3 regions of the Ruegeria sp. YTSC002 genome follow, and region 2 is predicted to be linked to each of the others. Evidence: riboswitches for the same ligand, from Rfam matches in the RefSeq annotation. Region 2 holds a riboswitch; each other region holds the start of a gene.

Region 1 (10,247 bases), on a different contig from region 2:
TTTCCCGCACCGTTCGGACCCGTCAGAGACAGGCGCTGCCCGGCATTCAGGCTCAGGCTGGCCCCGTCCAGAACGGGTGGCTGGCCGGGGTAGGAAAAACAGATGTCTTCTAGCGCGATCAGTGTCATGCGAATTCCAGAATGATCAGACCCAGGCAGAGACCGCTGAAACCAGCCGCAAACACAATGTCCGCGCGGGTCAGGGCAAATTCCTGAAGCAACGGCATACGCCCGGAAAACCCCCGGCACTTCATCGCGGCCAGGATGCGTTCCGATCTTTCGATCGCGCGCACAAGCATCATGCCCACAAGGTAGCCAAAGCTGCGATATGTGTGCCAGTTTGTTGCTGGCCGAAAACCGCGCACCTTCATGGCCGCGCGCAAGCGCAGGTATTCTTCCCGCAACACCTCGATATACCGGATCGTGAACATCAGCAGGTAAACCAGCTTTTCCGGGCAACGCAGACGATGCAAGGCGTGACCCAGAGTGACCGGCTCCATCGTGCCGACCAAAACCATCAGGGACAGGATCACGGCATTGGCGGTCAAAGCAATCTCGACCGCTTTCCAGAAACCCTGCCAGCTTGCGGGGAATCCCCAAAGCGTGAACATCGGGGCTCCGGGCATGGAAAAGGGCAGCAGGACCAGCATGAACAGGATGAACCCATCCATCATGGCCATTCGCTTCAACGTCTTTCGCCACGGCAGACGGGAAACTATCAGAAGCGAAAGCGACACTGTCAACGCCACGCAAAGCGCGCCGAGGGATGACAGCGCCACGGTCACGACAGCAAAAGCAACCGCCATGACGATACGCATCCGGGGATCCAGCTGGCTGATCAGACCGTCCGGCCCGTCACCGGCTTCGGTCAGTGTTTTTTCTTGGTGCCCCAGAACGTGTGCCATCAGGACGCCAGCTTGCGGCGGGCCGCCATGTAAAAGCCCAGACCGAACAGACCAACGATGTACCCGATCCCGCCAAGGATGGTTTGCAGGTCATTCTGTTCGCGATAGGCCGCAATCTCGCGCCTGAGCGGGCGCAATTCATCACGCACGGCTTTGGCGATAACCTGCTGTTCTTCGACGCTGAGAGAAGCCGCCGAACCGCTGGCCGGTGTCAAAGCAGCCGAAGACGAGTCTCCGGTTTCTGCCACGGCAACGCCCATGACCCGCGCGACATCTTCGGCAGACATCGTGACTTCGGCCACATGCCCGGCGCCAAGGTCGGCAAAGAAGGTGTGCGCCACGGCCGAGGTCGGCGTGTAGACAAAGAAACCGTCCGCATCCGTGACCGATCGACCCAGCTCGGCCCCGTCCGGGCCGGTGACAATGACCTCGGTCCCGCTTGCCATATCACCGTTGGAAAAGCCGATCTCGCCCTCGATCACGTCTCCCGACTCGAAAACGCCGGCTATGACCTTGTGCGCCAAGGCAGGCACGGGCGCACAGCACACAGCCAGTATGACAACCAGATGCTTCATGTGGTTGCTCCTCTGAAAAACAGTTCGGGCTTGACCTTGCGCGCCAACAAGACGGCGAACCCGGTCAAAATCGCCTCGATGGCCATGACTGGAATATGGGCGAAGAAAACAAGCTTGGCAGCGGGCAGGAACTCATCCCCCGACAGCGCCAGGGAAATCGCGACCATGCCGGTTGTCGCCGCAATTGCAAATGCGCCGCCGACACCACCCCAAATCGCACCATGCAAAGGTGTCCCGCGCGCGATCAGACGACCGAACAGCATTCCGGCCACCACCGCGGGCAGGGCGATATTGACGGTGTTGATCCCCAGCACCGTCAACCCGCCAAAGCCGAAAAAGACCGCCTGTAACAAAAGCCCGACGAACAAAGCCGGGAATGCGGCCCAACCAAGCAGCAGCCCGGCCATGCCGTTGAGGATCAAATGGACCGACGACGGACCAATGGGTACGTGGATCAACGATGCTACGAAGAAACTGGCTGACAACACACCGGCAGTGGGGATGCGATCAAGATCCAGAGACCTGAGACCCATGGCGATCCCACCCGCGGCCGCTATGGCGCCGCCAACAACAACCGGGTTGGAAAGGGCTCCGTCGACGATGTGCATTCGGGGTTACTCCAGATCCCAGGCGCGAATCCAGATCACCGCATCCTGGCTGAGTTCTTTGCCCTCATGTTCGGTTGCCGGACCGGATCCAAGTGCTGCGAAACCCCAGTAGCCGGCTTTTGGAACGCCGAACGAAAAATACCCGTTGTCGTCAGATATGGCGACCACCGCACCACCCGGCATAGGGGACACTTTCGGTGCAGAAGCGGCCGCGCTGTCCATGTCGGGTTCGGCGGCCATGTATTCGATCTCGATCTCGGCCCCCGCAACCGGCTGACCATCAGCCAGCACACGGCCCGTGAAGGTTGAACCCGCGATGATGTTGGTCGGCTTGTTCAGCGGGACAATCTCGGTCGGCAGACCCACGGGATTCATCCAGTCGGTCGGTAATTCGTTGCGGTTCAGGAAGGCTTTGGTGAGCTGTTGGATATAGATGTCTTCGGATTCTTCATAGTAAGGCTGAGGAACCGTCACCAGCACATAGTCACCCGACCGTTTGACCGGGACACTGCCTTTGAACGCCGCGCCCTCGTTTTGCCCGCCGGTGAACCGGATAGGTTCCAGCGTATCCAGCAAATCGGTCTTTTCACCGTTGTGGATCACATAGAATTCCTGCGGCTTTTCCAGATCCATGACATGGCCGTTTTCGAACGGATGCCAGAAAATCAGCTTGACCGGCACGTCACCCGGTTTCTCGATCATGGTGTCGGTGGTGTATTCCAAAAGGAAATGCGCATTTGCCATGGCAGGAAGTGCCATCACGGCAGCGGCTGCACTGAGCAGCGTTTTCATGAACAGTCGTCCTTGTCCCGTCGCGCCAATCCCGGCGCGAAATTCGTTTTGACCACAGGACATTCGACGCCAAATTACCCTTTCAGGCATCCTGGTCCGACGCACATCCCGTCGCCGATTAGGAGTGCCCATTAGAGGGCACATGTCCGGCAGGTATCCTGACTTGCGGGTCAAAGCGTTGGACTGGCCTTCCCGGGCAAACCCCAGTGGCGTTTCAGCCCTGCTCGCCGCTTACAGTTGCGGGTGCAGTTGCGGAATTGGGCCTGAGCCCGCACCGCATTCCCTATTGATTCCAGAGCAAGCCCCGGAACCGGACATGCCGAGCGGCTTGCCAGACAACTCAGCCCTCGGTCAACGAAAATGTGCCGTGGCCGTCGAAAAAAGCTGAATTCGGCAGTTCGGGCGGGTAAATCGACTTCGTGAAAAATCCCAGGCAGCAGGATGATTTCATGCCTAAGCTTCTGAAAGATACCTTTCCGACAACGGCAGGCTTGCCGCACCCAGTGAGCGTGCTTCCGGGCCCACGGTCCCTTCCAGCACCACGGGGCGCTCAAGACCGGTCAGGTTCAGCTTGGACAGTTTGTCTTCGACCATTTCAACCAAACTCGCCTTGATTTCCTGCGGCATCCAGCCGTCAATCTTCACGCATTCGAAATCTATCAGGCTACAGGATGAGACAATCGCATGGGCAATCCCGCTCGCCGTCCGTTTCAACCAGTTTTCCAGTTGAACATTTGGCACATCCCAACGTTCGGTCGTTTCCCATAAAGACTGCGAGGTCGCCCCTGCTGTCGTGATCGCACGCTCGAGCACATAAAGGCTGGCCACGTCGATAAGCGGCCTGACACCGCCCGTACCATCCGGCACAGGCAGGGGGCCGATCGCCCCCGAGTTTCCACGCCCCGAAAAGATCGCGCCATTGAGAACCACACCGCCGCCAATGAAAAACCCGATATAGAAGTACAGAAAATCCCTTGGTCCATCGGCCGGACCGAATACCAGTTCCGCACCACAAGCCGCCGTTGCGTCATTTTGCAGAAAAACCGGCATATCGAGGCGACCAGCCAGGTCAGCCTTCAGGTCTGATACGCGCCACGGGTCCATTTCTTCCTGAGGAACCTGAAGGGCCTGGGCCCAGTCCCACAGGTAGAAAGGCATGGCAATTCCAAGACCCGCAATCCTGCCTTTGGCCTCGGGCGACATGGATGACATCATTTTGCCCAGACTCTGCGTGGAAAACTCCAAAGTGGCTTTCGGCGTTGGATAGTCATAGGTTCGCCGCTTGCGTTGCCGTACGTTTCCCACAAAGTCAGTCAAAACCAGCTCGGTACTGCGGCGCCCGACCTTGAGCCCAAAGAAAAACGCACCATCCGGGTTGAGACGCATGGGAACGGAAGGTTGCCCGACTTTCCCGCGGACCGGTTCACCGCGCAGAAGCAACCCATCCTTTTCCAATTGACGCATGATGACGGAAACCGTTTGTGCCGACAGTCCCGTCATGCGCGCGAGTTCGGACTTCGCAAGGGCCTGATGACGTCGGACAAGCGACAACACCAGCCGTTCGTTGCGGGCCCGCATGCCGCTTTGATTGGTTCCGCGCACCACTGACCCCTGTGAACCAATCGAGTTTTTCCGTGATGAATTTTCCGGCACGACCACCCCTTTCCTGCTGAAGAATGGGAAAGCCCGCCCGCCCTGTCAATAATAATTAAGAGTGATTTATTTATTGACTCAAATTTCGATTCTTGTGATTGTTTCTTATGGGATCAGGGTTTTTGCCTGATCGCCCTCGTGCCCTACTCGGCATAGGAAAAACTGGGAGGATAATCGATGAAACTTGCAAAACTTGCGGGTGCAGCTGCGCTCGGGGTTACTGCCATGGCTGGCAGTGCAATGGCGGAAGGTGAAACCGTTTGCCTGATCACCAAGACAGACACCAACCCGTTCTTTGTCAAAATGAAGGAAGGCGCGACAGCGAAGGCGGAAGAGCTGGGAATGACGCTCAAAGCCTTTGCTGGCAAAGTTGACGGCGACCATGAAACGCAGGTGCAAGCCATTGAGACCTGCATTCTGGACGGCGCCAAGGGCATTCTGCTGACGGCTTCGGACACTTCATCCATCGTTCCGGCAGTGAAGCAGGCGCGGGATGCAGGTGTTCTGGTTATTGCTCTAGATACGCCGCTGGAACCCATTGACTCGGCCGACGCGACGTTTGCCACGGACAATTTCCTGGCCGGGCTGCTGATTGGACAATGGGCAAAAGCCACGCTGGGCGACACGGCCAACGACGCCAAAATCGCGACACTGGATCTTGCCGTCAGCCAGCCGACAGTGGATGTGCTGCGCAATCAGGGTTTCCTGCAAGGCTTCGGCATCGATCTGGCGGACCCGAACGTGATCGGCGATGAAGATGACCCCCGTCTGGTCGGGAGTGATGTCACCGCCGGCAACGAAGAAGGTGGTCGCCGCGCGATGGAAAACCTTCTGGCCAAGGATCCGACGATCAACGTTGTTCACACCATCAACGAACCTGCGGCGGCAGGCGCTTATGAAGCGCTGAAAGCCATCGGGCGCGAAAATGACGTGCTCATCGTTTCCGTGGACGGAGGCTGCCCGGGCGTCCAAAACGTTGCCGACGGTGTTATCGGCGCGACGTCACAGCAATACCCGCTGTTGATGGCATCGCTGGGGGTTGAGGCCGTCAAGAAATGGGCGGACGAAGGCGTGAAACCAGAAAACACACCCGGCAAGGATTTCTTTGACACCGGCGTGGCGCTTGTAACGGACAAGCCTGCCGAAGGCGTCGAGTCGATCTCGGTCAAAGAAGGCATGGACCTCTGCTGGGGATGACCTGACCACCCGGAGGGCCGCAGAGGGCGGCCTTCCGCTTTTCAAACCACCCATTCGCCCGAAAACTTGCTAAAGTCGTCAGTGACCTGACGCTTTGGGGGAACATTCATGTCCGATACTTCACGACGATCAGACGACTTCGAAGCCGCTGCGAAAGGCAGCCCGGAACAGGTTGCCGAATTTGACGATCACCACCGCGGGTTTGTCGGAACGGTTCAGCACTTTCTGCATGTGAACCCCTCTCTGGTGCCGCTGATCGTTCTTGTCGCTGCCATCGTCATTTTCGGTGTCTTGTTGGGCTCCAAGTTTTTCTCGCCATTTGCGCTGACCCTGATTTTGCAGCAGGTCCAGATCGTCGGGATCGTGGCGGCGGCGCAAAGCCTCGTCATCTTGACCGCCGGTATCGACCTCAGCGTCGGGGCAATCATGGTGATGTCGTCGGTTGTCATGGGACAGTTCACCTTCCGATATGGGCTGCCGCCATCGGTCGCGATCATTTGCGGCCTTTTCGTTGGCACAGCAATCGGCGCGGTGAACGGTTATCTTGTCAGCCGCATCAAACTGCCACCGTTCATCGTGACGCTTGGCATGTGGCAAATCGTTCTCGCGGCAAATTTCCTTTATTCTCAGAACGAAACGATCCGGTCACAGGAGATCGAGGAACATGCCAGCATCCTGCAACTGTTCGGTGCCAAGTTCAACGTCGGCGGGGCAGTATTCACCGTCGGCGTGATCTTCATGCTGGTGCTTATCCTCGTTCTTTCCTATGCGCTTCGTCATACCGCCTGGGGAAGGCATGTCTATGCGGTCGGTGATGATCCGGAAGCTGCCGAGCTGTCCGGTGTCAATGTGCATCGCACGCTGATGTCGGTTTACATGCTGTCCGGGCTGATCTGCGCCTTCGCGGGTTGGGCTCTGATTGGTCGGATCGGGTCCGTGTCTCCGACCTCTGGCCAGTTGGCCAATATTGAAAGCATAACGGCGGTCGTGATCGGGGGCATATCCCTGTTCGGTGGCCGCGGGTCCATTCTCGGATCATTGTTCGGAGCGTTGATCGTCGGGGTCTTCACGCTTGGGCTTCGATTGCTGGGCGCTGATGCGCAATGGACGTTCCTGTTGATCGGCATCCTTATCATCGCAGCGGTCGCGGTCGACCAGTGGATCAGAAAGGTGGCAGCCTGATGGAACCTATTCTCAAAGGACGGAACCTTGTGAAGCGCTACGGCAAGGTAACGGCGCTGGATCAGTGCGATTTCGATCTGATGCCGGGCGAGATTCTGGCCGTGATCGGCGACAACGGCGCAGGCAAGTCAACACTGATCAAGGCGATATCGGGCGCGGTGGTGCCGGATGAAGGTGATGTTTGGCTGGAAGGCCGCAAAGTGAATTTCCACTCGCCGATTGACGCGCGCGAAGCCGGTATCGAAACGGTCTACCAGACGCTTGCGATGTCCCCCGCCCTGTCGATTGCGGACAACATCTTCATGGGGCGCGAAATCCGGCGCAAAGGGCCGTTGGGATCATGGCTCCGAATGCTCGACCGTCCGGCGATGGAGAAATTCGCCCGCGACAAGCTGAGCGAACTGGGTCTGATGACGATCCAGAACATCAATCAAGCCGTTGAAACTCTGTCCGGGGGTCAGCGTCAGGGTGTTGCCGTGGCGCGTGCCGCGGCGTTCGGATCAAAAGTCATCATCCTGGACGAGCCAACGGCCGCACTGGGTGTGAAGGAAAGCCGTCGCGTTCTTGAACTGATCCTCGACGTGAAATCGCGGGGCATTCCGATCATCCTGATCAGCCACAATATGCCACATGTTTTTGAGGTCGCCGATCGAATTCACGTGCACCGGCTTGGCAAACGCCTCTGCGTCGTTGATCCCAAGGATTACACGATGTCCGACGCTGTGGCGTTCATGACCGGTGCCAAGGAACCGCCCGCCGAGGATCAGGCCGCGTGACGAATACACGTGCCACCCCCGAAGCGCTTGCAACCAGGATCGCGGATGCCGTTCAGGCTTTGCCTCCGCTGCAAGACCGTCATCTTGTCGCAATTGCCGGGCCACCGGGATCGGGGAAAACGACTGCGGCCAGCCTTGCGACCAAAGAGCTGAATCTACGCGGCGTCGCAACCGGACTGGTCTTCATGGACGGCTTCCATTATGACAACGTGATCTTGAAGGATCGTGGCCTGCTGAACCGCAAGGGATCCCCCGAAACCTTTGACCGTGCCGGCTTTCATGCGCTGCTTGGTCGATTGCGTGCGGAAGAAGAAGTCGCAATACCCGAGTTTGACCGAAATCTCGATCTGGCCATTGCCGCGCGATCCATGATCACGGCGGATCAGCGCGTTGTTCTGGTTGAGGGCAATTACCTTCTCTTGAATGAATCGGGTTGGTCGGACCTTCACCAACTGTGGACATTCAAGGTGTTTTTGGACACTGATCTGAAAACACTCGAATCCCGCCTGACCAACAGATGGATCGGCCACGGTCTGGACGCCAATGCCGCCAAGGACCGTGCGCAGTCGAACGATCTGCCGAATGCAGAGCGCGTGATCCGAAATTCGATACCCGGTGATCTGACACTGGCTTGAGCTTTGCCTTCGGCCAATACAATCCGTCTTGATGAAAGGCCAGAGGTCAGCTCCGGTACACCGGCGGAACAAGACCGGCCTGGAACCAAGCCACGAAAGACACGATTGAAAACACCGGCAGCCCGGTCGCCTGCTGAATATCCGGCGCATAGGGGCACATATTCGTGCACTCCAGAACTATTGCCCCAAGTTCGGGGTGGTCCGAGGCCAATGCGATTGCGGCCTCGACATTGTCCTCCCGGGCTTTCTGAACATTCAGATGCGGTTCATTGCCAAGAATTGCGCGGGTGAATTCCCGCCCACCCTCGGTTGTGCCGATTGGCGTGTCCAAGGGGACATTGGCGGCCTGAAGATGATCACTGGTCAGGGTGGATGCCGAAATGGTCAGAATGCCCGCGCGCTTACCCTTGGGAAGGATACGATTCACCATTTCGACCTGCATCAAGGACGAGGTGACGACGGGAACCGGAACGGCCTCGGCCAGTTCCTTTTGGAACAGGGACAAGAACCCGCAATTGGTTGTTATGCCATCCGCGCCGTCTTTGACCAGCTCTTGCGCGGCGTCGATGAAGACCCCGAGCATACCTTCGGCCCGATGCCGGACCACCCGATCAGGCGAGGCATCCCGGACGACGCGGTACAGCACCGGAAACGGCCATGTCTGAGCATTGCCCATGTCACCGGGAATTCTTGGGAATTGCGCATCCAGCATGAGGATTCCCACCGATGCGCCATAAATGGATTTGCCGCCCTGCGCGATCATCCCTGCGCCTCCTCGATAATGCGGGTCGAGATGTCTTCGGCCCCTTCCATGTAGATGCTGGTAATCCCGTGGCGCACTGCGTCCTGAACCTGATCCATTCGTTTCGTGATATGAGCCGCCAGAACCCGGGCCGCCTCATCAGCATCCCGATCCAGAAGGGCCTGCATGACGTGTTTATGTTCGTCCTTGGACTTCTGCACCCGGTCCATGCTCATGGAAATCCAGCGGATATAGCGGATACGCTCGTTGATCCGCGTCAGAGTATGCAACAACTCCATGTTCCCTGACAGTTTTGCGATCCCCAGATGGAACGCTTCGTCCCGGGTCACTGCCTCTTCGATCGTCAGGCCGGTGATGTCGATGCCCGTTTCGTAAAGTTCATCATGCAGCATTTGCAGGTCTTCATCCGTCGCCCTGGCGCAGGCTGTTCGGGCCGCCGCGGATTCGATGATCTGGCGCAGCTCGAAAAGGTCGAACACGCTTTGCGCATCCAAGGGACGACAAAAGAACCCTTGCCCCGGGCGGAAATCGAACAGCCGTTCGGCGACCAGACGATTCAACGCTTCACGCAACGGCGTACGGCTGACGCCCAGGTCCCTGGACAGCGCGACCTCGTTCAGGCGGTCACCGGGGCGCAGGCGGAAGGACACCGCCATGGCTTTGACCTGATCATAGATATCATCGACGCGTGGACCCGCCATAAACCCTGCCTTTCTTTCGTTGATTCACAGGTGCCACACACAGTTCTTGAAATCAATATACAAAACTGTATACAGTACTGTGTGCAATTGTGAATCGAAGGAGTCGCGAACGATGACAGGAACGAATTACCTGACCGGAGCCGAGGCAATGGTGCGCATGCTCGAGGCGCATGGAGTCACCCATATGTTCGGTCTGTGCGGCGATACCACCTTGCCATTCTATGATGCGCTCGCCCGATTGGATCACGGCATTCAGCACATTCTGACCCGCGACGAACGGCACGCTGCCTACATGGCGGACGGCTATGCTCGTGTGACAGGCAAGCCCGGCGTTTGCGAAGGCCCTTCCGGCGGTGGTGCGACCTACATTCTGCCGGGTGTGGTCGAGGCCAATGAAAGTTCGGTTCCAATCCTGGCGATCACGTCCGATGTGGCGACGACCAGCCGTGGGAAGTATCCTT
Region 2 (10,247 bases):
GGCAAAGGCCCCGAACCCGCCTTTCTGATTTCCAAACCCTACACCGAAGAACAGGTCAAATCGGCCGTCAGCCAGGCCATGTTCTTTGCCTCTAGCGCCGTGATCGAGGTCTGACCCGGCAGGACCGCGCTGCAAGAAAAAACTCAGGCGATGAAACACGAGGAACACCATGGAAAACGAGATTGCACAGACCGCAGAGAACGTGACGAACACCGTTTGGGCCGAACTGTCGCAAGTTCTGAATACCGAGCTGTATGACGGGAAATCGCTGAGCGACCTGCTGACGCTCGAGGCCCTTCTTGGCCTTGTCGCGAACACGATCGCCGCGCTGATCCTGTTGGTGCTTGGGCTTGTGATTTCAAGATATGTCAGCCGGAAGATCCGGGGCGTCGGTGAAAAATCGGAACGCCTGGACGATACGTTGTTCAACTTTCTTGGCAATCTGGCGCGCTATACGATCCTGGCGTTTACCGGGCTGTTCATTCTGAACACGTTCGGGGTGCAGACGACGTCGATCATCGCGCTGATCGGTGCCGCCGGTTTGGCCATTGGTCTTGCGTTGCAAGGCACATTGTCCAACGTTGCAGCCGGCGTGATGATCATCCTGTTCCGGCCGCTCAAGATCGGCGATTTCGTCGACGTGAATGGGGTGCTCGGAACTGTAAAAGATATCACCCTGAACTACACCGAAATTGCGGATATGGGGAACGTCAAGGTTATCGTTCCCAACGCCGAGGTGTGGGGAAACACCATCAAGAACTATTCCGTCTACGAGACCCGTCGTGCCGAGTGGACGTTTGGCGTTGGATACGGCGTCAACTTGGCGGAGGCCGAGCGCGTCATTCGCGAGACGATCATGTCGGACGCCCGTTCGCTGGCTGACCCCGAACCGTTCATCCAGGTGAACAATCTTGGCAGCAGCAGCGTCGATTTTCTTGTCCGCGTCTGGTGCAAGTCTTCGGACTACTTCCAATACCAGGCAGACATGAAGCGCAAAGTCAAAGAGGCGTTGGACGAAGCGGATATCAATATTCCGTTTCCGACCCGCACTCTGTTGATTGAAGGCGAAAAGACTCAGCGAGAAAAAGCGATCGCGGCAGAGTAACCTTGACTGTTGACCCCAGATGCCTGAAGCCAGCACTCTTCAGACAAAATTAGGGGTTTGAGCAACGGAGGTGCGGTCATCGGGCTGGGTCGCTAAAATGATTGCCGCGACTGAAACGCCAAAATGAGTTGGCCTGATCCTCTCCCAATGAAGTGGTCCGCCATTATGCTTGGGAAAACCGAAGATCAGCATGGCAACGAAGAGACACAAGCCAGAGGAGATTGTCACGAATAGTAATCCTTGGGCTAGAACCTGAGCGGCAGTACCTGTCTTGGTAGGCCCAGCGCTGGTCAATATGATCCTAATCAGTCATTTCACGCTCAGACTCCGGCTGGCTCGAAGCTCAAACATGCAATTAAGTCCACTTGGCATCCCAGGGCAGGCAAACGGTCGTGCCAACCTTCTTACCTATCTCGATGCCTGTCTGGTCGAAGCGACGCATGAACTCAGCGCCCGACTCGTCTTGTCTCCGTTGCAAAGTGACAGCTTCCTCTGAATCCGAAACGCTCACTATGGCACGATGAACGTCCTCTTTCAGATTGGGGGGGCAGCCGTTTTCGGTCGAAATCGGGCTCCCGTGCTTGTCAAAGAACTCGCCCGGAGTGACGACGACTTTGAACTGGTTTCCTGCGTCCTTTTCCGGTTTTTCCACCCTGCTTGTGTGACGTCAGCGCCAATGGGACAGTTTAAGTCGATTTGATAAGAGAGGGTTTCTGGCACATCGTACCCACCAAGGAGTGGAGATGAGACAGAAACCCGGAACACGCAAGAGCCACGGCGAGAAGGTTGTCAATGACATCCGCCGTGCCACACGCAAACAGTATTCGGCCGAAGAGAAGACCAGGATCGAGCTGGACGGCCTCAAGGGCGAGGACCACGTCCGAAACCCGTGCCCCCACCGCCACCCGCGGTTTGACATATCTGCAAGGCTGGTTTCCGGACTTGAAAGGGGCTTGCACCCGGTTGCGACACCTTCCCGGGATCCTCGTCCCAGTGGTTGATTGTCGAACCTGACCTTCCTTACCGTTGCGGGGGCAGTGCCGGAATTCCACCGGCTTCCCAATTCTCCGCTGCCTGAGAATCAAACAGCGGCACCTCACGATGGCAGCGTACTTTTTACCCGCTTGGGCGCTGAAATGCTGGCGGCATTTCCGGTTTCAAAACAGACATGGAAACATTCCGGCAAAGTGGACAGCACCGGGATCACGGTCCTTGGCTGAGGGGCGTGGCAGGCCCGCAAGCACGGCGTTCTGCGGGTCCAATGGCCTTGCGGTGTATGCGGCCACGTCTGACATCCACGCCGTCAAACTGACCCCCAACCGCGACGGCGACGGCCTGGTCGCTGTGATCAGAAACGAAACGTTGCGCGTCGCCTGACCTTGGCTGGGAAAGAGAGTGTCAGGCCAAAGGAAAGCGGTTTGCAGCAATGCCCGTTTGGGTGACGTTGATCCGTGCGGGATGGTGCTGGCTTGCCATGAGGCAGGTAAAGACGGCGAATATCCGTCATGCGAGAGTTGCCAGCCCATCCTGTCAACGGATGGTAGAAAACCTCATTTTGTCCATAAAAAATTGTCTTTTTTCGGAAAAACCATTACGTTTTCCGACAATGGTGGAAAACACCGGAGGCAGTAAGAGAGCAGATGCCAAAACCGAAAACAGGTGTTTTGCGGGCAAGGGTTCCTGCGCGCCTCATGGGAAAACGGGATGGTCTGTTTTTCCTCTGGGGGCAGATAGAACGCGCGCGTTTGAAAATCGAATGCGGCGAACGCGCCGAGGGCGCAGCCTCGGACGGGCCAAGGGCGAACACGGCCGGAGAGGTCAAGGGATCGACGACCGCATTGGTGGACGAGTTTATTTTCTACTGACTGTTGTGATGAAACCGGGCCTGGCGGCCCTATTTCTTCTCGAAGAACAGGATGACTTCACCCAGACGGACGCCATAGCGTGAGACATACGCGCGGTTCAGCAGACGGTCGTCATCCAGCAGCCACATCCAGTCGTCGAACTTGACACGCATGGTCCCGTTCTTGATCGGCAGGTCGATCTTGTATTTCCAGTTGAACGTATCCCCGCGTTCAATCCCGCTGGCGGTGCCCAGTACGCCAGGCGCCGTACCGGTCCATGTATCCTCTCCGGTTTTGGTCAATGTCCAGATGCGTTGTTCCGTCGCGCCATCATCGTAGACGAAGTCTTCGATCAGGGTCAGGGTTTCGCCGTCCCATGTCCCGTCGATATCAACCGTGAATCTGCGGGGGATATTTCCCAGAACATCCTGAAACTGACCGTAGGCCACGGTTTTACCGTCGAAGAATTCCTCGAGGTTCAACTGTCGGTCCGACAGAAATGTTTTTGGTACTTTGGGTTTGCTGGAGCAGGCCGCCAGAAGCGCGAGACTCGTGATGGCGACGCAGGCGATGAAAGAGCGAAAGGTGATCATTGCAACGGCTTCCCTTCCGAAGTCGCGTCATACCCGTTCGAACCAATCGCGTGGATCGGTTTTGATTTCGGGTTTGCACGCATCGTGGCGACAAGTTCCGCGACCTTGATGCCGAATTTGCGCATCTCGGACCGGTTCATGATGACGCCGGTTTCTGTCAGGTACATCCAGTCGGTGACATCCAGAGTATGCCCGCCAGCGTCCTCGGGCAGGATGATGCGATAGGTGAGTTTCACGGTTGACCCCGAGATGACACCCCGACCTTCGCCCACGATATCATCCGCCATTGCCGTGAATGTGTCTCCGGTTCCCAGCGTCAGGTACCATTTGCGGGTCATCTGTTTTCCGTTGGAATACGTGAAGTACTCGGTCAGCGTGCCCGCGTTGCCTTGCCATTCACCGGACATGCGCGCGACAAAGCTGTTCGACATTTTGCCGTTGGGGCCATAGATCAGGCCCTCGGACAAGATCTCTCCGTTCAGGTGTTTTTTCAGCGAAAAACCTGGCCCGGTGCCGCTGTAATCGGACGGCGATTGCGCGCGAAAACTCAGCAGCCTTGCGCGGATGAAGGCAGCGGTCAGAAGGACCAGAAGGATGATGGTGAAAGCGTTCATTTTCTTGTGACCTCGGCAGGCAGGGTCAACACCATCCCGAACGCTCCGACTTTCAGGATGCAGGGCAGCACCGCATAGGCAAGATTGAGTGTGGTCAGTGCCTGTGCGGAATTGGTTTGACCGGGGGTGAAACCGCTGCGTTCCAGCAGTGGCAGAGTGAAAAAGGCAGCCAGGGCGAGGCCCAGTTTGCCAGCGAAGGACCAGATGCCAAACGCGGCTGATGCGTTCAGCCCGGCCCGGGTCAGCACGATCGAGAACATGGCGGGCAACACGACCATATCCGCGCCCAGCGCCGCGCCCGAGGCGAGACAGATGACGGCGAACCCGGTAAGGTTTCCTGCACTCAGTGTGGCCGCGCCGATAAAGCCAGCGATCGAGAGCGGCATGGCGATTATCAGAGTCTGTTTCGGACCAATCCTGTTGCTGAGCTTTGCCCAGAGCGGGACGCTCGCGCCTGCACTCAGGAAGAACAGGATCAACAAGGGACCCGCCTTGCCCGGCAGTTGCAGCCGGTCTTCCACAAAAAACAGAAACAGGGTTGAAGTGATGGCAACCGGAAGGCTGTTTACCAAAGCCAGTGCAAGAAGGCGCAAGCCGCCGGCCTGACCCAGTCCAGAAAAAGACAAACCTGTTCCTGTTATCGGGGTCCGTCGCCAGATCGGGACAGTCAGCACCAGGGTCAGAATGGATAGCAGTCCCAGAAACATTCCGAAAGCGGGGTAGCCTTGGGATTTAGCTCCGAAAGCAACCAACAGGGCTGGTGCGCTGGCTGCGATGACCACGCCGGTCAACTGCCCGCCTTCACGATAGGCGGCCAGTGTCATCAGCTCTTTCGGGTCGGTTCGCTTTGCCAAAGTTGCGCTGCGACCATACAGAATAATGGTTCCCAGGCTGTATGCTGAAAACAGCAAGATCAGGATTGCGACCAGTTCCGGCACGCTGGCACCCTGCGGCAGATTGAAAAGCAGGGGAAACCCGATCGCCAGCCCCAAAGCCGCCATCGCCGCAAATGCAAGCTGGCCGCCGGGCCATCGGTCGATTGCCCAACCAATCAACGGATCCTGCACCAGATCCACCAAACGGATCACCAGCAGAACGGCACCAATGACCCCAAGGCCAATACCCAGGTTCACTGCTGCAAAGCGCGGCAAGTGGATATAAAGAGGAATACCCGCCGCAGCAAGCATCAGCGCATAGAGACTGACCCGGGGATAGAGCATCATCGCCCCTGTAGCCTGCGCGTGAAGGACGCGGACCGCGTGTTGTCCCCCAGGAATACGGACATGAAACTGCGTTTGATGCCCGGATAGGCCATGGTGCAGGTCTTTTGCCCGTTCAGCCAGAAACTGACCTTGTCGGGACCGTCGGAAACCGCCAGATAGCTGTCCCCTTTTGCCACGGCCTTGAAGCACCGGTTCAGTTCGTCGCGAACGGGCGCTGAACGGCCGATGCGGTCCATCTCGTCCAGCGTCGAGTTGACCAGCGCTTTCTTCTTGATGTTCTTGCGATAGGTCAGTTGCAGGGCGATATCTTCGCTCCAACTGAACGGCGCGCCCTTGGGCGTATAAAGTTTGGCGTCATAGATCGGAAAACCCAGATACCGGAACGTCGCGGTTCCGCGCAGTTGGGCATCGTTCAGCTCTTCCGTGACCGGCGATGCGATCAGCCCCTTGGGGATCAGCAAAGAAAGTGCAAGAAACGCCGTGCGCCATATCGCCTTATTCGGCGGCGACAGAAATGGCCGTGTCTTTCCCAGGAATGCCATTGTCAGCTCCGATGGTTTGCGGGGCGCCATTTATTCGAGCAACGACATGCATCGCGCTGGCTATCCCGTCTTCGTGAAATCCGTGCCGGTTGTAAGCGCCGGCAAACCAGGTTCGGTTCTGTCCCTGCATCTCGCGGATTTGCCCTTGCGCCTTCAGGGCGGCCTTGTCGAATACCGGATGGGCAAATTCGACCTGATCATAGATTTTATCCGCGGGAATTTCTGTTGAGGCGTTCAGCGTTACAAACAGCGGGTCACTGTCCGGAATGTTCTGAAGCCGGTTCATCCAGTAGGTCACGCCCACATCTCCGGCTTGCGAACGATAGGTCCAGCTTGACCAGCAGGCGCGCCGCTTTGGCATCTGACCTGGGTCACAATGCAGTATGGCCGTATTCGGCTGGTAGCGGATCGCGCCCAATGCAGCTGCTTCCGCGGGGGTCGCGCCTTCACCCAAAATGCCAAGCGACTGGTCCGAATGGGTGGCCAGGATGATTTCATCGAACTGATCCACGGCCCCTCGGCTGTGGATGGTGACGCCCATCTCGTCACGGGATACATTCTGAACAGGGCTGGCCAGACGTATTTCTGCCCCCCGCGCACGAAGGGCTGCGTCGATTCGGCGAACATACTCTATGCTGCCGCCTTTGACCGTGTACCATTGATGCTGGTTTGCACGACCACTTGCCAGCAAAGCGTGATTGCGGAAGAACTGCACCAAAGAACGTGCGGGGAACTGATCCACGAACTCGACCGGCGTAGACCAGATGGCACCGCACATCGGCATCAGATAATTGTGCCGAAACCAGTGACCCAGCCGCAGTTGGTCCACCAACTCACCAATCGTGGTGTCGTCGTCCTTGGCGGCTTCGGGGGCTTCTTTGCCAAACCGCAGGATATCGGCGATCATTTTATAGTAGGCCGGGCGCGCCAGGTTGCGCTTTTGAGCGGTCAGAGTGCGCAGGTTGTTCAACCCGTATTCAATGCGGCCATTGTCGATGGTCGCGCCAAAGCTCATCTCACTTTCGATCACGGGTACGCCCAGCTCATCAAATAGCCGGGTCAGATAGGGGTAGGTCGCATAGTTGAAGACGATGAAGCCCGTATCGACCGGTTGGTCCCCGTTCTTCCCAGCCATCACCGTGCGGGCATGGCCACCAAGTCGCGGTTCGGCCTCATAGACCGTCACGTCGTTGTTTTCTGAAAGATAGTAAGCGGCGGAGAGACCCGAAATGCCTGCACCTACAATCGCGATCTTCTTCCGTACATCCCGGGTTTCGTCGAACATTCCAGCCTCTTTATGTGACGTTTTACAAGAAGATACGCAGGGTAGGCACAAGTGGATCAATCCGATTGGAAGTTTTTAACAGATGCACTACCTCGTGACTTCTGGTTTGAGCTTCCGTGACTTGCGCCACCGTTTTGATCCAACGCGGATGCGAGGCCGTATTATTGTGACACACAACTGAATCGGCCCACACATGAGCAGCTTTGACGGGAAAACCATTTGGATCATCGGCGCAAGCGAAGGTCTGGGCCGCGCTTTGGCGCAGGCGCTTGGCCGGAAGGGTGCGTCCCTGATCCTGTCGGCGCGCAATTTGGAGCGGTTGTCCGAGATTTGCTCAGAATTGCCGGATGCGCGCGCGATCCGGTGCGATGTAACCGATTTAGACTCTGTTCGTTCGGCTGTTGCCGAGGCGGGGCATGTCGATGGGCTGGTTTACAATGCCGGGGCTTATGACCCCATGCGTTCGGCCGAATGGGACACCGAAGCGTCCCTCAGGATGAGCGATGTGAACTATCTGGGTGCGCTGCGGGTTCTGGGTGAAACCGTTCCGGGCTTTGTCCGGGCTGGCCAGGGAGAGGTTACTTTGATCGGGTCACTGGCCGGGTATCACGGGCTGCCCGCCGCAATCGGGTATGGCGCCAGCAAGGCCGCGCTGATTTCGCTGGCCGAGACGATGCGGCATGATCTGGCGGGTACTGGCGTGACAGTGCGTATCGTCAATCCCGGCTTCATCAAGACCCGACTGACCGAAAAGAACAGCTTCAAGATGCCGATGTTGATGACGCCCGAGGATGCGGCGGATCGCGTGGTCAAGGCAATGTCTCGCCGCCGTTTCCGTGCGGATTTTCCGGCACCGTTTTCCTGGTTCATTCGTCTGATTGACTACCTGCCGGACCTGCTGGTTTATCGTGGGAAATAGACTCTAACAAAACTGTCCCTGACAGAACCAGCCTGCGGACATCGTGCCTCCGTGCCCGTAGAACAACCACAGGCGTTCCCCCTGTTCTGTCACCACCACCCAGTAATCGCGCACCCCGCTGCGCCAGTTGGGGTCATCCAGCCACCATTCCGGCGCGATACGTTCCGGGCCGGTGGCCTGCGCCAGACGCCAGTCGCGCCCACGCCAGCGAAAGGTGCAGGGCAGATTCGGGGTTTCCGGCGCCATCACGGGTTCGGGCTGCCACATCAGCAAAGGCCGGGGGCGCGGCGGGGCAGGCCAGTCGCGCGCGGGTTCCGACCAGGCCGCCGCCAGCGTCTGCGCCGTTTTCTCGGGGATGTGCGAGGCCGCCGGGTGCCGCCGCGTGATCGCATCCAGCCCCACCCGCGCGCCCAGCTTGGCCGTAAGATCATCCACGGCTGTATTGCCCTCAAGCCGGTTGCGGGCCACACGGCGCGCTTCGGCATGACCGGCGATGGTGCGGGCATGGATGGGTTCCGTCTGGATCGCCTCAAGCCGCAGCATGTCGATGCCATAGCCAGCGTCGATCTTGTCAATTTTCATCTCTAACAAAGGGCAAATACGATTTTTGTCATAGGTCGGACGGGCCAGGCCGATCTCGATAACCTCAGCGGCCTGATCGGCCCGGTGGGCTTCCAGACGCAGCGTGCGGACCCCGCGCCCCTTCTCTTCCAGCTTGGTGCAGAGCGTTGGCAGAATCCGATCGACGGCAGCCATCACGTCTTCGACCAAGCCAATCGGGTTGGGCAGAGTCATCCGCACCGCAAAGTGATGTGGCGGACGGGCGGGCGAGACCGGCTCGGGCGCGCTGCCCATCGCCTGATCCAGCCGCAGCACCAGCCCGCGCCCGAACCGGCGGGCCAGCGAGGCGCGCGGTTGGCCCAGCAGGTCGCCGATCCGCCGCAGGCCCAGCCGGTTCAGCTGCGCTACGGTCTGATCGTCCAGCCGCAGCGCCGCGATGGGCAGGGGGCTGAGCGCGCCATAGGCCTGCCCCGGCGCGGCAATCCGCGCGCCACCGCCCAGCGACACGACTTGCGGCGCGGCGCCGCCCCTGGTCCAGTGCCGCCGCTTGCCGGCGCGGGCGCGGGTGGCGCGGGCTTCTTGGGAAATCGCATCGCCGTTGCGGTCGGATGTGGCTTCTTGCCCGGCATAGCGGGCCAGCGCCCAGGCCGCGCCCAACGTGTCGGCGATGCCCATCTGCACGCTCAGGCCCATATCGGCGCAGTCGGTTTCAAGCACGCTCAGCAAGGCCTCTTCACCGCCGAACAGATGGGCGCAACCTGACAGGTCAACGATCAGGCCATCGGGGGCCTCTTCAGCCACCCAGGGGCTGAACTTGCCCGCCCAGCGGCGCAACGCGGTCAGAAACGCGGCCTCGGCCGGGGTGTTGCGGGGGCGGGTGATCAGGCTGGCGCACATGGCATGGGCATCGCGCACCGGCTGGCCCACGCGCAGACCAGCGGCCTGTGCATCAGAGTTCAGCGAGGTGATGACCTGCATGTTCGACTGTTCGGCCACAACGGCCAAAGGCCCGCCATGCAGGCCCCGCGCAGCGCGGATCAGCCGTTCGGCCCCCAGACGGGGGAACCACAGCGAGAGTATTCGGCGTTTGGGCATCGGGCAGACATCAAAATGTTCTTATTTTGTTCTTATCTGAGAATCACCTGCCGAGTCCACGCTTACCCGCAGGTCAGACGCTGAATAACACCGGCGCCGTCCACATAGACGTTCAGCCTGTCGATGCGGTAATCCTGTGTGGCGATGTCATCGGGTCCAAGTACGCGCGACCGCTCGGGCAGGTTCGCCTGAATGGTCGAAATCGGCTGGCCAACGGTATCGGCAAACGGCTCACCCTTGCAAAAGGCCAGATCGACCGGTGCATCTTCTGAGACAACGGCAACATCCTGCGGAATGCTTGTGTCTGCGCAGGCCGCCAGAAGGATAAAGATCGGTAAAAAACGGAGCATTGGCGTTCCTCATTCTGGCAATGTCGTTTCTGCAATATCAAATAATTAGCCGACCTGCCAAGAAAGCACAGTTGAAAACACCCTGCAATTGACGCAGGGTCGGGGCAAAAGTGACA
Region 3 (10,247 bases), on a different contig from region 2:
AGGGTCAGGAGATTGCGAAGACTTCGCTTTGCAAAAGAAGTTTGAACTTGTGCAGAACGGTGTGGATCCTACGAAGCTACTAATCGCGACCGTCTTGGACACCAATCGCAATGGCCATGCTGTTCTAGTCTATCGCTCGAGTGAAGGCGATTTGGTTCTGGACAATGTTACCAACAGGATCAAAACGTGGAAGGAAACAAGGTATCTTTTCCTACGAATACAGGACCCGATTCACCCTGATCGTTGGGTACAGGTTTCTAGCGGCTAAACCATTGGGTAGACATTGGTTGCCTCTCGCAATTGATGTCACGACCTGCATTGTTCTGGGCGCATAGTTGAGTTTCGATGCTCAGTCCGACTCGTCCATCTGCTTGTGTTTGCACCATTGCGTGTGAACGAATTCGATCCGCGCGCCAGATATCTCGGAGGTGTCGTATTGGCCTACTGTTGGGATTCCGCAAGCCATACACGTAGACAATGGGCGCGTTTCCGCAGCGAAACCTTCCATTTGACCCGCTCAGATTGGAGTATCTCCGTCAAGTAAAGGCCACCGGGTCGAGCGCGTTACGGCGAAGATATCGAACGCCTGATTAGGACGACCATGGAGGCCGTTCATCTACTTTAGGGAAGAACGCAATTATCCCCCAAGGATAAGGGGAAATGCGACGGCTCCGGCACTGCGTCGATGACATTGGAGGAGTTCGAAGACTGGCTGCACCCGGAGATATGCCGTTATCACAACACCCATCACACCGGGTTGCGGCGAGAACCGATGGCGGCATGGGCGATCCTCGGTTGTAGTGACGCAGACAGAAAAGTTGTTAATGCCGAGGCGTTTCGCATCAGCGTACTTCCTTTTGAATGTCGTCGGTTGTCGCTACGCATTCAGTCCCATGATCGGTCGTGGTAACCGAAAGGTAACCATCAAGCACGAACCCCGCTATATGTCCCGGATCTAGACTGTAATTGACGATAGAACGAACCTAGTTACGCGCAACAAGAACCTGTCGCGTCTCGGAATTCGCCTTGGGAGGCGCGGTGCGCGCGGACCTGAAAATAGGCGTGTCATGGCGAGCCGATCCCGGAGGCAATGCTGTTTCAGATTATTGAAGAACAAAGATGTTTCGCGTGAGCTGTTTCCACTTCATCGCCTACCACCTGCTTCAGCTCAGTCTCACGTAGAAACTTAAAAATTTTTTCGTCTGATGGTTGCTTCTTCGCCCTGCCAAATCCCCGTCTCGCACTCGGTGTATTTGCAAAGTTTTCGAGGGCTAGGGCTCATGTGTCCTTCCTGCCTGAGTATGGACTCTTTTCCAGACTTAGAGTCAAAACACGTATTGAAACTGAGCTAACAACCGACCAGCAAATATGAAATCTCAGATGGAAGTTCTCGATCAAGGATCAGCCTGACGCATGTGCCTACCTAACCTCACGCTTTGCAGAACCTGCCGCGACGCGGATTCCACCCTTTATGATCAATTAGCCGCAACGCTGGAGGCATCGGGGGTGCAAGCCGAGTTGCAGCAAGTGGATTGCATGTCCGGTTGTCACCGACCACAGACGTTGGCGGTGCGACAAAGCGGCAAGACCGCCTATCTTTTCGGTGAGGTTACGGTTGTCGATCTTCCGGACATAATGATCTTCATGCGGATGTATGAGGACAGTACTGACGGCGACTTCGCTGACGCCAGGAAGCTAGGTAAGCTACGTTTCAAGGCGATTGCACGTATACCGGCACAAAAAAGATAGCCAACATGCAACTTGCCGACCAAAGCTCCGGTGTCGAGTTTTCAGCTTACAGTTTGTGTTTTTCGACTTAGCCTTCTGCACTGAACGGCTAAAATCTAAACCAAGCCTGCCATTACCTAAGATTGACCGCTGCAGAATACTATGATGTCGCTTTCGTACTTGACGGAACAAAGCACTATGGAACAATAAAGGCTTCTACGGTGTCCAAAGGTGCCTACGCACTGGGACTGAAACGGGAATGAGGACGGTGCACCAAACTACCGCACTGAAGCCTTGACCGCCCCCGCGACTGTGAGCGGCGAGCGGCCTTCCAATACCACTGGCGTAATGGCGCTGGGAAGGGGGAAGTCTGCTGTGACCTGCGAGTCAGGAGACCGGCCGTAGGATGGACACAACATATGCCGTCGGGTGTGACGGCGAGGAGGATTAAAATGACGACAAAAACGATCAAGGCATCCGCCGCTGGCGCATCCTTTCTGCCTGCAGTATTCGCCGTGGTTCTGGGTCTAGGGATCATTACCGTGACTGGCCATGTTCAGGCTTCTGGCCTGCATGACGCGGCTCATGATGTGCGCCACGCAACTGGCTTCCCCTGCCACTAAAACAATGTTCAGTCGTATTCTGACCAGCGGCTTGTTCGCTGGTGCAGCAGCGGGGCTGATTGCCGCCCTTCTGCAGTTGTATTTCGTGCAGCCAGTGCTACTTCACGCCGAGCTCTATGAGGGCGGCGACCTGGTGCATTTTGGCGCTGATCCCGTAACTGCGCATCCCGACCTGCCCGGCATGTTCGCCGAGCCGATGCGCGATGGTCTCAGCATTATCTTCACCATGCTTACCTACACCGGCTATGCGCTAGTCCTGGCGGCGCTGATGTCAGTAGCCGAACGTCAGGGGCATGAGATCAACGGCCGCACCGGCCTGCTTTGGGGTCTTGCGGGCTTTGTCGCCTTCCACTTTGCTCCTGGCTTGTCACTGGCTCCAGAAGTTCCCGGCGTAGCGGCAGCAGATGTGGGAGTGCGTCAGATCTGGTGGACGGTCACCGTTGCCGCAGCCGGCGTAGCCATGTGGCTGATTGCCTTTGGAGGTAACCTGGTAAGCTACCTGATTGCGGCCGTGCTGCTAATGGTACCGCATATTATCGGGGCCCCTGAGCCTGAGAGTTTCTCTGGGCCGGTTCCGACCGAGATCGGGGCGCTTTTTGCTGCCCGGGCCTTCGGCATCGGCATGGCCGCCTGGGCACTCTTAGGCAGTTTCACCGGCCACTTCTGGCAGACAGAAGGCAAGCGCGCAGGCGCTGCAGTCTGATCGCGCTCCTCCATTGCTACCCCGCTGGTTACACCGGCGGGTTTTTTTTATTGAGGATGACAAGATGTCCCGTTCTCTTGCTCTCTTTGCCATCGGACTTGTCTTTGGCGGCGGTGCTGGCTTTGTGATTGCCGCCAGCAGCGGTAGCACCTTTGAGAGCCATGACCATACTGACCCGGCCCAACACGGCGGCAACATGGAGATGGCAGCGCACGACCACTCCGCTGCCACTAATCTGCCTGCCGACAGCGACGCCCCCAGTGTGGCGATCCAGATGATTAAGGATCCTATGGCGGGCTGGAATCTGCGTGTGACACCGCAGAACTTTCGCTTTGCTCCGGAAAATGCCTCCACGGCTGACGTTCCAGGCGAAGGTCACGCGCATGTTTATATCAACGGCGAAAAGCTGGGCCGCCTTTATGCCAATTGGTTACACCTTCCGTCGCTCCCCGATGGCGATGTTGAAGTAAAAGTTTCTCTCAATGGCAACAGCCACAGCCCTCTGATGGTTGAGGGTGTGCCCGTGGAGGCCAAAGTGACCGTGCAGCCTGACGGCGATGACTCCTGATTGACATTCCTGGCTGAGAAGACAACTACGCGGATTCAGCGGGTCTAAGCGGCAAGTACAGCGTGCGCGCGGGTTTTTGCCGCTCTGTATCCAAGGACAGATAAGCTGTTGCAAAGCCGCGCCGAATTCCCGTCTTGTTCCTTTGGCTTGCATCGTCGGAAACCGAAAACATGAAGCAACTACAATGGGCATTTCGGTTCTTTCCATTGCTTTTTTGACCCAGTCCAAAGCAAACTCGATCAAATCAGAGTTCACGCCACCGCGCACCTGATCGACTGGATAAACTAAGCGTTACCTGAAACCTCTTGAAGCTCTAGCTGCTAGAGGCTTTAAGACTCGAATTTGATCGTGAAAATGCGATGCAAATACATTGAACTTGTGAACCAGGCTGAGATCTATGCTGACAAGGCGCTATTTCATTCAATCAACCACTGCGCTGTTTTCCGCGTCTGCGGCCAGTCCATTGATCGCCAAAACATGGCCAACCTCGTCGCAAAAGACCTATTGGGACAGCCAGGTCACGCCATTTGATTACGATCCAGCGACCTCAAATCCATGGGGCGTTCATGACCGTTTTTTACCACGACGTGTCGTAGCAAATGATGGTTTGGTTCCTGGTGACATCCATGTCGATGCGGTCGCGCGCTATCTTTACCATATCGAGGAAGGCGGGACCGCAATGCGCTATGGCGTTGCGATCGCGCGAGGGAACCTTTACGAGCCCGGAACCTATGCTATCCGGCGCAAGGTCGAGTGGCCACATTGGACGCCAACGGCTTCAATGATCGAGCGCAACCCCGAATACGCGGAATTTCGGGATGGTATGGAACCCGGGCCAAGTAATGCTCTCGGCTCTCGAGCCCTTTATCTATACGTTGGAAATCGAGATACATATCTCAGAATTCACGGCACGCCTCAGCCTAGAAGCATCGGTGGTCGCGCAAGTTCTGGATGTGTTAGAATGATCATGGCCCATATCAATGATCTCTACCCACATGTAAGAATCGGCTCGACCGCATATTTATACTCGGCCGAAGATAGCGTCACAGCCCGCTCATAAATTTTGGGCAGCGTAGGTGGACGTCGTCGCCCTCTTTTTTATCAGGCGTCTCGCGCGGCGCAGATCGGAGCGCCATTCGTCGCGCGCAATGGTACCAATGTCGTCTCGACAGGTCCGCTGTGCTCATACCAGAAGCAATTGTCTTCTGGCAAAAGGCGTGCCGTGGCCAGATCCTGCCCCGGCCCTGCCAGCGCAACGACTGAATCTGGCACGTTGCCTGGTTCAAGTGCTTTGCTTTTGGCCCCAGTGAACTGGGCTGAGCAACCGGCAGTAATCGAGACTAACGTGATGGTAATTGCGATCCGTTTCTGCATTGACCTGTTCCAGAATTTTTTGCGTCCTCTGCGACTAGATTGCATCCACGCGACCAGCCCGCAAGAAGGAATGGAGTGTCGGTATCACGCGCAAGGAACCCGGATGCTAAAAAATTCAGAAAGGTATTGAAGCTCTAGTTACTGTAGGAACTACTTACAAAGGACCATAGAGATTCTTGAGGTCCGATCATGTCATCCGATACCCATAGCCACGACCATGGCCACGAAAACAAACATGGTCACCACGCATGCAGTAGTGGCGGGTGTGGCGCCATCGCCCCCGCCGGTCCAATTCCTGACGGCGGTAGAAGCTTTCAGGTCTCTGGCCTCGATTGCGCCGAAGAGGTTGTGATCCTGAACCGGGTTATCGGCCCGAAAGTTGGTGGTGAAGAGCATCTCGCTTTTGATGTCATCAACAGTCGAATGACGCTTCTTGAAAGTGCTGCCAAGCTTTCTGACGAAGACGTCATGCTGCTGGTTGCCTGCACCGGTATGAACGCCAAACCTTGGGATGACGGAAATGCCGCCCTGGATCAGGCGGCGCATATTGCGCGTCAGCGACGGTTCACCACACTCAGCGGAGGTTTTTGGGCGGCAGGCTTTGGCTGGCACATCTTCGAAACAGGCATGGGCGGAGCGCTTGGACTGTTTTCGGGACATGGTGAGGTTCCGATGCCTTTGCCCGAGGCCACTTTGTTCGCGGTCGCGATCTTGTTTGGCGTCTGGCTGGTGGCCCCCAAGGCCTGGTCTTCGGCGCAGCGCCTTTCGCCGGATATGAACCTTTTGATGGTTGTTGCCGTCGCTGGTGCCATCGGTCTGGGTGAGTTTTTTGAAGCGGCAACTGTAGCATTTTTCTTTTCGCTCTCTCTTTATCTGGAAAGCTGGAGTGTCGGACGGGCTCGCAACGCAGTATCCGCGCTGCTTGATCTGGCCCCCCCGACGGTTCGGCTGGTTCGTGCTGACGGCTCAGAGGCAACGGTCCCGGCGGCGGATGTCTTTGTCGGCGACAGCTTCATCGTTCGGGGTGGGGATCGCATTCCACTTGACGGGGAAGTCATCGAAGGGGCCGGTGCCGTTGACCAGGCTCCAATCACAGGTGAAAGCGCACTGATCCCCAAAGAGCTGGGTGATGAGGTCTACGCCGGCACAATCAATGGTGAAGGCACCCTCAAAATACGTGCGACGAAAACAGCGTCCGATACCGTGCTTGCCAAGATCATCCGGATGGTCGGTGATGCTCATGCGCGCCGTGCGCCGGTTGAGCAGTGGGTAACAAAATTTGCGCGGATCTATACGCCCATCGTTATGGTCGTTGCAGTGGCCATCGCCCTGATCCCACCGCTTGCATTTGGCGCATCGTGGGGCTTTTGGTTTTACAATGCACTTGTTCTTCTGGTTATCGCCTGCCCCTGTGCACTCGTCATTTCCACGCCGGTTTCAATCGTTGCGGCTTTGACCGCTTCGGCCCGGGCCGGGGTTCTGATTAAGGGCGGTGCATATATCGAAGCCCCCGGGCGCACTACCGCACTGGCCATGGACAAGACCGGCACGATCACCATGGGCGAGCCTGAAGTGGCCAATGTCTATCCGCTGGGCGGCGCATCCGAGCGGGAACTGTTGGCAAGCGCTGCCAGCCTTGAGGTTCGATCTTCACACCCGTTGGCCCGCGCCATTCTCACCAGGGCAGAACAGACCGACATTTCGATATCTGCGGCTGAAGATATCCGAACCGTTCCCGGTCGGGGTCTTGAGGGCCGCACCGAGCGCGGAAATATCTGGCTTGGCTCTGACCGCTTCGCTGTAGAGAAGGGCTTTGGCGCGTCCATTCCTGCCGAATTGAGCAACCAGATCGAGAGCGCGGGAAGCACACTTGTGGTTGTCGGGGATGAGAACGGAGTCACCGGTTTGCTTGAGCTGCGGGACCGCATTCGCCCCGAAGCCAAGAACATCGTTGCCCGGCTTCACGCGCAGGGCGTGAAGTCAATCATCATGCTGACAGGTGACAACGAACAAACCGCGAGAGCGGTAGCAGCCGAAGTCGGCATCGACGAAGTCCGGGCCCAGCTTCTGCCGGAAGACAAGGTCGCTGCGATCGAAGAACTGGCAGAGCAACACGAGATGGTTGCGATGATCGGCGATGGCGTCAACGATGCACCTGCGATGGCTCGGGCACATTATGCGGTCGCGATGGGTGCAGTTGGGTCCGACGCTGCTATTGAGACCGCAGATATTGCTCTAATGACCGACGACATCGGTAAAGTACCCTGGCTGATCGACCATTCACGTCGAACCATGTCGATCATCCGTCAGAACATCGGCTTCTCACTTGCGACCAAAGCATTGTTTGTGACTCTGACGGGTTTTGGGCTGGCATCCATGTGGGGTGCAATCGCCGCGGATGTCGGAGTGTCCTTGCTGGTCGTGGCCAATGCCTTACGGCTTCTGAAAGCTCCGGAAGATCACACCGCCCAGACTGCGGCAAATACCCTTGGCTCGCACGGAACAGGCGCTGCGACCACATAAGAGTGGAAGCCGGACTTCAAGGTGTCCGGCTTTCGCCTCGCTTACTGGCGCGTTACATCAGGCGCACAACTGCGATCGAAAGAAAGAACGCCACCAGGCCAAAAGCGATGGCATATCCTGTAGCGTATTGAAGAATATCAAGGCTGTTGCCATTCCGGCGCTTTGCCAGGACCCCACCCCAAACGGCGCCAACCAAGGCCCCCGCGATTGCCATCATCTTACATCCTCTGATTTGGTTCTTCTGCAGTGCAGTTCGCTTCAGGTGCGCATACCCGCTAACTGATAGCCGCGCACCTGAAGCCGTTTTAAGAAACTCTCACGAACTAGATTCGCTTTTTTTGGCGACGGTATTGCCCAGCTGTTCCTCAAGCTGTGCCCGAGCATTTCTTAAGCGTTTTCGCGCTGCTTCGCTTTCAACCTCGTTGTTCGCAGCGGCAGCAAGTCGGTCGTCAGAAAGCGGGTCCGTTGGGCGCCCGTCAACCAATACTTCATAATGAAGATTGGGGCCGGTCGCGGTGCCGCTCGACCCGACACGGCCAACCATCTCGCCAGCCTCCACGCGCTGACCTTTGGCCAGACCATCGGCGGTTGCGCTAAGATGCGTATATCGCGTGACCGTATCCGATCCATGAGCGATTTCCACCACACGCCCATACCCCCCGCGCCAACCAACATAGGATACCCGGCCCGGAGCTGTCGCATGTACCGGCGTGCCGCGTGCAGCAGCAAAATCGACACCTGTATGCATCCGCACATTGCCGTAGACCGGGTGTTTTCGCCGACCAAAGACTGAACTCAGGCGCGCGCCTTCGACGGGTTGGGCAAAGACACGAAGAAGTTCACCATCAACATAGATCGTGGCGCGACCGTTGTCGTCGTCTGGCCATGCTATTTCGTAAAGCCGATCATCAACTTCCAGCGCCGCAAAAATGAGCTCGGACTGGCCCACCCTCTCGCCATCGATGCTCTTTTCGCGCCAGAGAAGACGGAGAGCTTCACCACCTGTCAGGTCCCTCCGAAAATCCACTGTCCCGCTCAGCATCTGAGCGAGATCCACCGCAAAACGAACCGGGATCTTTGCGCTACTCAGCGCATTTGAAATCGAAGTTTCGATCTCTGTTTTGCGGGCCAGAATGACAGTGTCGGGTTCCGGTGAGACCACGCGCGTGGACAACGTCTCGCTAAGTGTCACTTCAATTCTCACGCCATCTTCCACGGCGAGCTCCACACTCCACAGTTGATCCGCTGCCGTTGCAACGACTGTTATCGAGTGACCCGGCCGCAAGCGCCGCAAGTCGTATTCAGCGCCAAGTGCAAGTGCGATTTCGGCGCGATCGGTTGCGTCGATCCCCGCGTCAGACAGCATACTGTCGAGTGTGTCACCCACTGCAAGCTCGCGCGTCCATGTTCGTGAAGGTGGTTCAACAGGTGGCAAAGGTTCCTCTGCCTGAATGGGTTCCGGCTGAGCAGGTCGAAACGAAACGGGGCTTGGAGCGAGTTCTGCCGATGGTACATTCAGCAACGGAGCCGATGTGATCTGCGGTTCCGCAGGAAGTTTGGGCAGCTGAAAGACCGTGGGCGCAGGCGCCGTCATTTCAGACCTGTTCGAGGCAATGAACATGATCGAAGCAATCGAGACGCTGCTGATCGCGATCGCCGAGGTTGCTAGAAACCGTGCGTTCATGATGTTGTATCCGCTCCACTTTTCAAAGCGCGGCGGATCTTGGGTACAGCGAACTCTCTCTGCTCATGATAGTCGATGGTGCTGACAAATTCGCCTGTGGGGTTAAACAGAAAAACACTTGCGGTGTGGTTCATTGTGTAGTCGCCATCTTCCAGTGGAACTTTTTCATAATTGGCGCGAAAGTCGTCTGCGGCTTGCGCGATTTGGTCCGAAACGCCGACCCAACCGCGAATAGCCGGATGAAAGTAGCTGACATAATCGGCCATGGCATCGACCGTGTCCCTTTCAGAGTCTACGGTTATAAACACGACGTTCAACTCGTCCGCGTCATTGCCCAGATCATCCAGCCAGAGGGAAATATCCGAAAGAGTCGTCGGGCAAACATCCGGGCAGTAGGTAAAGCCGAAGAACACCATTGTTGCACGTCCGACCAGCGATTGCGGGGTGACGGTGATCCCTTCGTGATCAACCATGCGAAAGTTCATGTCCGACAACGCAAGGGGGCGAAGGCGATCGGATTGAGCCGCTCCCGGCCCATCCACTTGCCACCATCCGGCAAAGAGCGTCAGGCCGATTGCTCCAAGTCCAGCAGACCCGAATGTGAGAACGCGTCGCCGCTGCATCAGCTCTCGGGGCCTCGCGCCGCGATGCCAAATATCGGCACGTTGACGGTCTTTTCTGCGCCATCAGCAAAGATAAGAGTCAGCGTAAAGCGCTCGCCTTCGATCATAGGGCGTTGCAGCCGCATGAGCATTGCGTGGAGCCCGCCCGGCTCAAGCGCTACGAAACCACCCGGCGCAATTTCCAGCTCGCCAGCGGGTGCCATGGAACTGACGCCCTCTGCATTGGTCGATGTCTGATGGATCTCGGGCATCCTCGCAAGATCGGTGCGGATAGACGTCAGCGTGACGGCCTCATTGCCGGTGTTGCGGATCGTCATGTAAGCGACCCCAGGTCGGTTGGAGCCAATAGAAGCGCGCGACCAGGCATCTTCAACGACAACATCGTTGCCCCCTGCCAGAACCGGTGCCGAGAGAATGGCCG

Evidence for each region. Region 2 has a riboswitch for cobalamin ahead of AC2FFD_RS14250 (hypothetical protein). Riboswitches for the same ligand answer to the same signal wherever they lie in the genome.
Region 1: another riboswitch for cobalamin. It lies ahead of AC2FFD_RS21360 (DUF4198 domain-containing protein); the one in region 2 lies ahead of AC2FFD_RS14250 (hypothetical protein).
Region 3: another riboswitch for cobalamin. It lies ahead of AC2FFD_RS15065 (CbtB domain-containing protein); the one in region 2 lies ahead of AC2FFD_RS14250 (hypothetical protein).

Annotation. Positions count from the first base shown of each region.
Region 1 covers NZ_JBXWML010000019.1:12,007-22,253, forward strand. The annotation lists gene AC2FFD_RS21340 (energy-coupling factor ABC transporter ATP-binding protein) at 1-128, opposite strand, end outside; gene cbiQ (cobalt ECF transporter T component CbiQ) at 125-904, opposite strand; gene AC2FFD_RS21350 (NikL family nickel/cobalt ECF transporter subunit) at 904-1,479, opposite strand; gene cbiM (cobalt transporter CbiM) at 1,476-2,087, opposite strand; gene AC2FFD_RS21360 (DUF4198 domain-containing protein) at 2,094-2,879, opposite strand; cobalamin riboswitch at 3,011-3,209, opposite strand; gene AC2FFD_RS21365 (ROK family transcriptional regulator) at 3,333-4,457, opposite strand; gene AC2FFD_RS21370 (sugar ABC transporter substrate-binding protein) at 4,710-5,729, shown strand; gene AC2FFD_RS21375 (ABC transporter permease) at 5,838-6,911, shown strand; gene AC2FFD_RS21380 (ATP-binding cassette domain-containing protein) at 6,911-7,687, shown strand; gene AC2FFD_RS21385 (nucleoside/nucleotide kinase family protein) at 7,684-8,322, shown strand; gene AC2FFD_RS21390 (aspartate/glutamate racemase family protein) at 8,369-9,085, opposite strand; gene AC2FFD_RS21395 (GntR family transcriptional regulator) at 9,082-9,786, opposite strand; gene AC2FFD_RS21400 (thiamine pyrophosphate-binding protein) at 9,899-10,247, shown strand, end outside.
Region 2 covers NZ_JBXWML010000007.1:49,848-60,094, forward strand. The annotation lists gene AC2FFD_RS14240 (response regulator) at 1-114, shown strand, start outside; gene AC2FFD_RS14245 (mechanosensitive ion channel family protein) at 170-1,105, shown strand; gene AC2FFD_RS14250 (hypothetical protein) at 1,461-1,757, opposite strand; cobalamin riboswitch at 2,016-2,219, opposite strand; gene AC2FFD_RS14255 (hypothetical protein) at 2,746-2,970, shown strand; gene AC2FFD_RS14260 (DUF3833 family protein) at 3,000-3,542, opposite strand; gene AC2FFD_RS14265 (DUF3833 domain-containing protein) at 3,539-4,156, opposite strand; gene AC2FFD_RS14270 (MFS transporter) at 4,153-5,376, opposite strand; gene AC2FFD_RS14275 (hypothetical protein) at 5,376-5,921, opposite strand; gene AC2FFD_RS14280 (NAD(P)/FAD-dependent oxidoreductase) at 5,875-7,206, opposite strand; gene AC2FFD_RS14285 (SDR family NAD(P)-dependent oxidoreductase) at 7,400-8,125, shown strand; gene AC2FFD_RS14290 (Y-family DNA polymerase) at 8,129-9,781, opposite strand; gene AC2FFD_RS14295 (I78 family peptidase inhibitor) at 9,844-10,131, opposite strand.
Region 3 covers NZ_JBXWML010000008.1:2,588-12,834, forward strand. The annotation lists gene AC2FFD_RS15055 (transglutaminase-like cysteine peptidase) at 1-268, shown strand, start outside; gene AC2FFD_RS15060 (DUF1636 family protein) at 1,414-1,749, shown strand; cobalamin riboswitch at 1,931-2,146, shown strand; gene AC2FFD_RS15065 (CbtB domain-containing protein) at 2,181-2,351, shown strand; gene AC2FFD_RS15070 (CbtA family protein) at 2,356-3,054, shown strand; gene AC2FFD_RS15075 (hypothetical protein) at 3,119-3,622, shown strand; gene AC2FFD_RS15080 (L,D-transpeptidase) at 4,020-4,682, shown strand; gene AC2FFD_RS15085 (hypothetical protein) at 4,724-4,996, opposite strand; gene AC2FFD_RS15090 (heavy metal translocating P-type ATPase) at 5,186-7,519, shown strand; gene AC2FFD_RS15095 (hypothetical protein) at 7,572-7,736, opposite strand; gene AC2FFD_RS15100 (M23 family metallopeptidase) at 7,836-9,203, opposite strand; gene AC2FFD_RS15105 (SCO family protein) at 9,200-9,826, opposite strand; gene AC2FFD_RS15110 (copper chaperone PCu(A)C) at 9,826-10,247, opposite strand, start outside.